Regions from separate parts of the Exiguobacterium sp. PHA03 genome, predicted to be linked through region 2. Evidence: predicted binding sites of a transcription regulator. Region 2 holds the regulator's gene; the other holds the start of a gene.
The links. Region 2 encodes LexA, which represses DNA repair genes until DNA is damaged. Its sites were predicted from a motif close to CGAACATATGTTCG; they were not measured.

Region 1 (4,435 bases), 1.3 Mb from region 2:
AAATCGACCAGGTCCGGCAGATGATCGAACAAAATTATCTAAAAGACGTGACAGATAAAGAGTTACTCGATGGTGCGTTATCTGGCATGACAGAAGTGCTTAACGATCCATATTCCGTTTATATGGATGAGTCGGAAACGACCTCATTCAACACGAATCTGTCGTCTTCGTTCGAAGGGATCGGTGCGACGCTTGAACAAAAAGGTGAGTCGATCGTCATCGTCTCGCCGATCAAAGGATCACCTGCTGAAAAAGCTGGTATCAAACCAGGCGACGTCATCCTAGAAATCGATGGTAAGTCGACAAAAGGTCAAAAGACGGATCAAGCCGTTAAAAAAATTCGTGGTGAAAAAGGAACGAATGTCGTCCTGACGATTCAGCGTAGCGGACAAGACGCGATGGAGGTCACGATTAAACGCGATACGATTCCAATCGAGACGGTCTATACGTCAACGGAGAATGTCAACGGCAAGAAGATCGGTGTCTTACAAGTAACACAGTTCTCGGAACCGACAGCAGAAGAGTTCGAGAAGGGGTTGACGAAACTCGAGAGTCAGAACATTGATGGACTCGTCATCGATGTACGCGGAAATCCGGGTGGTCTTTTGACGGCTGTCTCGAAAATGATCGCTCCGTTCATTCCGAAAGACGTGCCGATTTATCAAGTCGAGAACAATAAAGGCGAGCGCCAGCAGGAATTCGGGAAGGCAGACGAGAAGAAACCATATAACATCGTCGTCTTAGAAGACGGCGGATCGGCCTCAGCGTCCGAGATCCTTGCAGCCGGACTGAAGGAAGGAGCTGGCGCCGAAGTCGTCGGTACGAAGTCGTTCGGGAAAGGGATCGTCCAAAGTGCGTATGATTTGAAGGACGGTAGCGACCTGAAGTTAACGACGAACAAATGGCTGACACCAGACGGGAACTGGATCCACAAAAAAGGGGTCAAGCCGACGGTCGAAGTCAAACAACCGGCGTACTTCAACGTCACGAAAATTTTGACTGATCAAAAGTCACTCGCTGTCGGCGATTACGGAAAATCAGTCGAGAATGCCCACCTCGTCCTCGAAGCGATCGGGTACGAGCCAAAAGGACAGGACGGCTATTTTGGTGACACGATGAAACAAGCTGTCGAGGCTTTGCAAAAGGACGCGAAACTCGACGTCACTGGAAAAATCGATCAGCAGACAGCGGGTGAGATGGAGACGCGTCTCCTGAAGAAACTCCAGGACGATAAGAATGACGTCCAGCGGAAAAAAGCACTCGAGGTCGCTGCTCAATAATAAGGAATGGAAAGAGGTCTGAATGCGCGTGGAATTACTCGATGAAATTGGTTGGACCGCGATTAGTCTCATCGCCAGTCCGACCTTGTGGTTAGCACTCCTTGTCAGTTGGGTCATCGGCATCCGGCGTGTCAAACGGGAACGCGGACTGTTTCGCTCCCGGACACACGGTAAACGAAGCGATGTCCTCGAAACACTTTTACCAGGCCTACTCGTCGGTCTCGTCTTGTCCGTCGTCAGCGGATGGCTCGGATTGACAGTGACACCGCAGTACGCTCTACTGTTGATTGGACTTTCGAGCGTCCTGCTGTTGATTGGTGTCGTTCGTTTGAACCTGCCACTCTGGCCGATCGTCTTGCTTGGACTGACCGGCTGGTTCGTGATGGATTCACGTCTTGACTCGATCCGAGCGGTCGAGCCGAAGATGGTTTTATTACTTGCAACGTTGACGCTCGTCGCGGAATGTCTCCTCGTCTGGTGGCGCGGGCAGCGGCGTCTGTCACCGTCACTCGTCGTCTCAAAGCGCGGTCGCTTCATCGGTGGGCTGTCGGCAAATAAGCTTTGGCTGTTACCTCTACTTGTTTTCGTTCCGGGCGACGTGCTCGAGACGTGGTGGCCACGCTACAGCTTCCCGGAACTCGTTCCGGTCGTTCTCTGGTTACCGATCGGTTTCAGTTTCCTCTTTACAGGTAAGCTGCCGAAAGAATTGATGCGTCCGCTCGTTCAAGGACGTTTGATCACGAGTCTTGTTGCAGTTTTATTGACGGTTCTTGCGTACGTGACTGGTCAAGCTGAATGGCTCTACGGAATCGTCTTTTTGCTCGTCCTGCACATTTTGTTGCACCAGCGGGTCAAACGCTTGAACCGGGCGCAAACGCCGTTGTTCCTCAATGGAACACGTGGTGCCGTCATCCTTGGAACACTTCCCGATAAACCGGCTGCTGAGATGGGCTTGATTCCAGGTGAAGCGATCTATAAGGTCAACGGTGAGAAGGTCGATTCGGAAGCATCGTTCTATGAAGCCATCCAAAAACACAAACCGTATCTGCGTCTTGAAGTCATGAACCATAACGGCGACATCCGTTTTGCGCAACGTGCCTTTTATGAACAAGATCATCATGAGCTCGGTATCCTGTTCGTCAACGAACCGGTCCACGGTCGGACGAAGGTGCGATCCCTCCATTAAGAAGCTACTCCCTGTCACGCAACATTCGTGATGGGGATTTTTTTGTGAGCAAAAAAATTGATGCTCAACACTCGAAGCAAAAAGAAACTTTTGCATTTTCGAAAAAAAGGGTAACTTCCTAAAAGGAGCACTTCATAATCGAATGTTTGTTCGTAAAGTGATACAATAGAAATAGATTTTTTAACGTGATGAGGGGGAAGCAAACGATGGATTTTGAACTCGTTTCACCATTTGAACCAGGCGGTGATCAGCCGACGGCAATCGAAAAATTGGTGACTGGGCTAAAACAAGGCGAACGACATCAGACGTTGCTTGGGGCGACCGGTACCGGGAAGACGTTCACGGTCTCGAACGTCATCAAGGAAATCAAGAAACCGACGCTCGTCCTTGCCCATAACAAAACACTAGCGGGACAACTCTACTCGGAGTTCAAGGAATTTTTCCCAAACAACGCGGTCGAATACTTCGTTAGTTTTTATGATTATTACCAACCGGAAGCGTACGTTCCGTCGACGGATACGTTCATTGAGAAGGACTCTTCGATCAACGATGAGATCGATAAGTTGCGTCACTCGGCAACGTCCGCCTTGTTTGAACGAGAAGACGTCTTGATCGTTGCGTCTGTCTCGTGTATCTATGGTCTCGGTAACCCGGAAGAGTACAACAACCACGTCTTGTCACTGCGTGTCGGCAATGAGATGGGGCGAAACGAGATGCTCCGTCGTCTAATCGACATTCAGTATGAGCGTAACGACATCGACTTCCAGCGCGGACGGTTCCGCGTCCGCGGAGACGTCGTCGAAATCTTCCCGGCGTCACGCGACGAACAGTGTGTCCGGGTCGAGTTCTTCGGTGACGAGATTGAACGGATCCGTGACATGGATCCGCTGACAGGTGAGATCGTCGCGGACCGTGAACATATCTCGATCTTCCCGGCGTCCCACTTCGTGACGGGGGATACCCGTCTTCAGAAAGCGATCGCGAACATCGAGAAGGAACTGGAAGTCCAACTTGCTAAATTACGCGAAGACAATCAATTGCTCGAAGCGCAACGGCTTGAACAACGGACGAACTACGACCTCGAGATGATGCGTGAGATGGGTTATTGTTCCGGAATCGAGAACTACTCGCGTCACTTGAACTTGATGCCGGAAGGGGCAACACCGTATACATTGCTCGATTACTTCCCGAAGGACTTTTTACTTGTTGCCGATGAGTCACACGTCACATTGCCACAAATTCGCGGGATGTATAACGGGGACCAGGCACGGAAACAAGTCCTCGTCGATCACGGTTTCCGTCTTCCGTCGGCAAAAGACAACCGTCCGTTACGGTTCGAGGAGTTCGAGGAAAAAGTCAGTCAGGCGATCTATATCTCGGCGACACCAGGACCGTATGAACTCGAACATTCGAAAGAGATGGTCGAGCAAATCATCCGTCCGACGGGTCTCGTTGATCCAACGATTGAGATTCATCCGATCACAGGACAAATCGATTACTTGATGGATAACATCCGTGACCGGGTCGCGAAGAACGAACGTGTTCTCGTCACGACACTGACGAAGAAGATGGCAGAAGATTTGACCGATTACTTGAAAGAGAATGGCGTCAAGGTCAACTACATGCACTCGGAGATCAAGACGCTGGAACGGATTGAAATCATACGTGACTTGAGGCTCGGGAAATACGATGTCCTCGTCGGGATCAACTTGTTACGAGAAGGACTCGATATTCCGGAAGTCTCACTCGTGACGATTCTTGATGCTGATAAGGAAGGGTTCCTCCGGTCGGACCGTTCGCTGATTCAAACGATTGGTCGGGCGGCTCGGAACTCGGAAGGACACGTCATCTTGTTTGCTGATAAAGTCACCGATTCGATGCAACGGGCGATCGATGAGACGGAACGTCGTCGCGCGATCCAGATGGCGTTCAACGAAGAACATGGCATCACGCCGCAGACGATCAAAAA
Region 2 (4,435 bases):
TCGAGAATCCATTTGACTTTCGTACCAGAGAAGTAGGCATCAATCAAAAGTCCTGTTTTATCACGGAACTTCTGATTCAAGCCCTGTTCTTTTAAATCGTCACAGATACCAGACGTTTGACGTGATTGCCAAACGAGCGCGTGATAAACCGGTTTACCTGTTTCTTTATTCCAGACGACTGTCGTTTCACGTTGGTTCGTGATTCCGATTCCGGCGATTTGCTCAGGTTTGATATCTGCTGTTCCGAGTGCTTCAGCCATAACAGCAAGAATCGAACCCCAGATTTCGTTTGCATCGTGCTCGACCCAGCCTGGTTGCGGGAAGTATTGCTTGAATTCCCGTTGTGCCGAGTTGACTATTTTCCCGTCGTGATCGAAGATGATCGCACGTGAGCTTGTCGTACCTTGGTCGAGTGCTAGGATATACTTGTTTTCCATTTCGAAATCCCCCTTGAGCGGTATGTGTTTGTGAAACGTGATCTTAGTAGATCAATTGATAGATGAACACGGCAAGCGCTCCGCCGATGATTGGACCAACAACTGGAATCCATGAGTAGCCCCAGTCAGATGACCCTTTATTCGGAATCGGTAAGATAGCATGTGCGATACGCGGTCCAAGGTCACGGGCCGGGTTGATGGCATATCCTGTTGTACCACCAAGTGATAGACCGATGACGACGACGAGTAAACCGACGATAAGTGGTTTTAAGCCGTCACCGAATGTCGTTAAACCGAGCGCCAAGATACCGAAGACGAGAACGAATGTCCCGATGATTTCAGAAATCAAGTTCGACGGCGTATGGCGAATCGCTGGACCTGTTGCGAATACACCGAGTTTTGCAGCTTGATCATCAGTCGCTTCAAAATGTTTCATGTAATGAAGCCAAACGAGAATGGCGCCGATGAAAGCTCCGACAAGTTGTCCGGCAATATAGACAGGAACGTCTGCCCACGGTAAATCAGAGTTTAAAGCAAGTGCAATTGTTAAAGCAGGGTTCAAGTGCGCTCCACTCTCAGCAGCGACGAATGCTCCTGTCATGACGGCAAGACCCCAAGCGAACGTGATGACAATCCATCCGCTGTTTTCGGACTTCGTCTTTCTCAAGACGACACCGGCGACGACACCATCCCCGAGCAGAATGAGGATCATCGTACCGATCATTTCCAATACAAAGTTATTCATGCAAAAACCCTCCCTTTGGATTAAAGCAAATAATGGTCTTTCTACTTTAAATTACTCCGATTTGATAACGTTTTCAATACATATAATTGAAATATAGGAATGGAAATTTTTTATTTTAATGTTTAAAGATACGAAAAATTGGATAAGAAAACACCTCGTCTTGCCTGCAAGCAAGCAAAAGAGATGTTAACGACGACGCTTTTTTCTTTTTTTAGGTCGAAACCAACTACTGGAATAATCTAGTAGGATATGAATTGTACTCGCCACCATGATACCAATGACAAAAGCGGGTAGGGAAGCGAACCAGGAATCAATGGTCTCTGACGCGATGACTTGAAAATACAAGCTGAGAAATAATAAGGGAATCACAAGTGCAGCACTATAAAGGAGTCGGATGACATCCCCAATGATCAATCCGTGTGACCAGATCGAGCGGTGGGGCATGATCTTCACATAAGGCATCCACAGGACTCGAAATGGTCCAAAGCGATAATACGGTTCTGACTTTAAATCGAGGTCAGGTGACAACCAAAGCGTACCGACAGCGATACCGATGGCAGTTGGTAACCAATCCGTTTGTTGCGTTGCGACCGAATACGCAACGTAACCCGTCAGTGCGACGGTATTGACGGTATCATGTACATTTCCTGAAGGCATGAAAAAAGACCAGCCGTAACTGGTCCCTCCGTCAATGAATCGTCCGATACACGCCGATTACCTTACCAAGAATGGAGACATTATCGAAATACATCGGATCCATCGAGTCATTTTCTGGTTGTAGACGTACCTGTTGATCTTCTAAGAAGAACCGTTTCACCGTCGCTTCGCTATCTTCGGTCATAGCTACGACGATTTCTCCGTTTTCTGCTGTGTTTTGTTGGCGTACGATGACGCGATCGCCGTCAAGAATACCTGCGTTAATCATTGATTCACCATCGATCGTCAACATGAAGACCGTTTCGTTTCCTACATAATGTGCAGGGAGCGGGAACTGTTCTTCGATGTTTTCAATCGCTGTAATCGGAAGACCAGCTGTGACTTTCCCGATGACGGGAACATGAACGATAGCTTCCGTGATTTCTTCAGGCTTATCAAGCAATATCTCAATCGCACGTGGTTTCGTCGGGTCACGGCGAATCATTCCCCGTTTCTCGAGTCGATCCAAATGACCGTGTACCGTCGAGCTAGACGCGAGTCCGACTGCTTCTCCGATTTCACGAACTGATGGTGGATACCCCTTCAGTTTCACTTCAGAGACGATGTAGTCGAGAATCTCTTGTTGGCGCTTAGACATTTTCCGCATACGAATTGCCACCTCTTTCTGGATTGAAGTTTGAAATGTAAGAATATATGTTTCTAAATTCACTATAACATAGAACAAATGAGCGTACAAACAATTGTTCGACATTTTGTGTTGACCGAACACGGGTTCTGTGTTTATTATGAATTATGCGAACAATTGTTCCGCGAACGTTTATTCTAACTCATTCATTTCATATTTGGAGGGATTCATGATGATTCATACGATTCGTACTCATGCTTTTTCTATTCTCTTCTATGCATTAAGTATTGCCTTCGTGATCTTTTTACTCACACCACGCCCAGATGAAAAGGTAGCACAATTGATGACGGCTTCCGTTACGGTCGATGAGAACGCTACAGTCGAACAAATTGCTGAAGTCTACAATGACGGTTCGATGTCAGATGAGGAATACGTCAACTGGTTGATCAAAAATAATGATGTTGAGACAAAACATGTCATCTCAAAAAGCAAAATCGTTGTACCAATCGCACAACAATGACAAAATGGAAAAGTTGTGAAAGAACGAACAGGGATGTGAGGTACGATGAAGGTCGTGATTTATTGTCGAGTATCGACCGAAAAAGAAGCACAAGATAGTTCGATTGAACGCCAACGGATGGAGCTTTCGAAGGTTGCGTCTCAAAAGGGGTTTGATGTCGTAGATATCGTCTCTGAAAAAGAGAGTGGATATGATGTTGATCGGGAAGGGATGCTAACAGTTCTTGATTATGTGACACGCGATACGGTAGATGCGGTCCTCGTGACGGATGATACACGGATTGGTCGAGGGAATGCAAAAATCGCTATTTTGCATACATTCAAAAAACATGGGGTCCGCTTGATGACGCTTGATTCAGATGGAGAATATCAACTTGCGGATGCAGAAGCGATGGTCCTTGAGATCGTCTCACTCGTGGAAGAATACCAACGGAAACTGCATAATGCAAAAATCGCCCGTGGCATGCGGCGAGCAGTCGAACAAGGTTTTCGCCCGGAACGAAATCTCAATCGCCAAGGAGAGAACGCAGGACGTAGTCGAAAAGACGTACCGATCGAAGAAATTGTACGTCTTCGAGAACTCGGATTGACGTTTTCTGATATCGCCATCACCTTGCGGGGGATGGGGCATGATATTTCAAAAGCAACGGTCAATCGTCGATATCTTGAATACCGCGAACTGACACCTAGCCCGGAATGAGAAGCAAGTAACCCGTCGACTGACGCGGTTAACTTGCTTTTTTTTATAAGCTCTTTTACAGTAAGAATACAATTGAACTACTCAAGTTTGAGTCATAAAGAAAGAGGGATTCCATGTTATCACAAGAACAATTAGATCGAATTAATGCATTAGCGAATAAATCAAAAGTTGAGCCGTTATCGGAAGCGGAAACGGCAGAGCAAAAAGAATTACGTGCAGCGTATCTCGCAGCATTCCGTGGATCATTCAAAAACCAACTCATGGGTATGAAAATCGTCGATGAAGAGGGAACGGACGTAACACCTGAGAAATTGAAACAAGCACAAGAAGAAGAACGGAATAAACAATAATCGTTCGTTTCTTTTATAGAAGAAAGAGGTCTCGCGTCAAGCGGACCTCTTTTTTGTTTAGAGCGAGTATCTTTTTTGTTTAGAGCGAGTATCTTTTTTGTTTAAAGTGAGTAGATGAGGAAACATTGTACGATAGCAATACATCTTAATAGCGATCTTTCATGGATTCATGCATCCTGTATGAGTCGACAGAACGGCTATAGATAGCGCATTCATTTTAATGTGACATACTATTTAGAAAAGTTGTATCACATTTAAGAGTGTGCTAAAATGAGTAGGAATTTGTGAAAAAGAGAGAGGATGATTGTTTTGACGAACATGACGACAGTAGAACAATTAGCAATTAATACGATTCGTACCTTATCGATTGATGCCGTACAAAAGGCGAACTCAGGTCACCCA

Region 1: the regulator LexA is predicted to act here: its motif matches at 2,606-2,619, upstream of uvrB (excinuclease ABC subunit UvrB).

What each region holds. Positions count from the first base shown of each region.
Region 1 is NZ_JAUTYQ010000001.1:1,768,570-1,773,004, reverse strand. Features, by position in the region: gene Q7C19_RS09320 (S41 family peptidase) at 1-1,280, shown strand, start outside; gene Q7C19_RS09315 (PDZ domain-containing protein) at 1,303-2,466, shown strand; gene uvrB (excinuclease ABC subunit UvrB) at 2,673-4,435, shown strand, end outside.
Region 2 is NZ_JAUTYQ010000001.1:431,367-435,801, forward strand. Features, by position in the region: gene glpK (glycerol kinase GlpK) at 1-437, opposite strand, end outside; gene Q7C19_RS02205 (MIP/aquaporin family protein) at 481-1,182, opposite strand; gene Q7C19_RS02210 (metal-binding protein) at 1,369-1,839, opposite strand; gene lexA (transcriptional repressor LexA) at 1,871-2,485, opposite strand; gene yneA (cell division suppressor protein YneA) at 2,697-2,984, shown strand; gene Q7C19_RS02225 (YneB family resolvase-like protein) at 3,030-3,683, shown strand; gene Q7C19_RS02230 (DUF896 domain-containing protein) at 3,797-4,033, shown strand; gene tkt (transketolase) at 4,352-4,435, shown strand, end outside.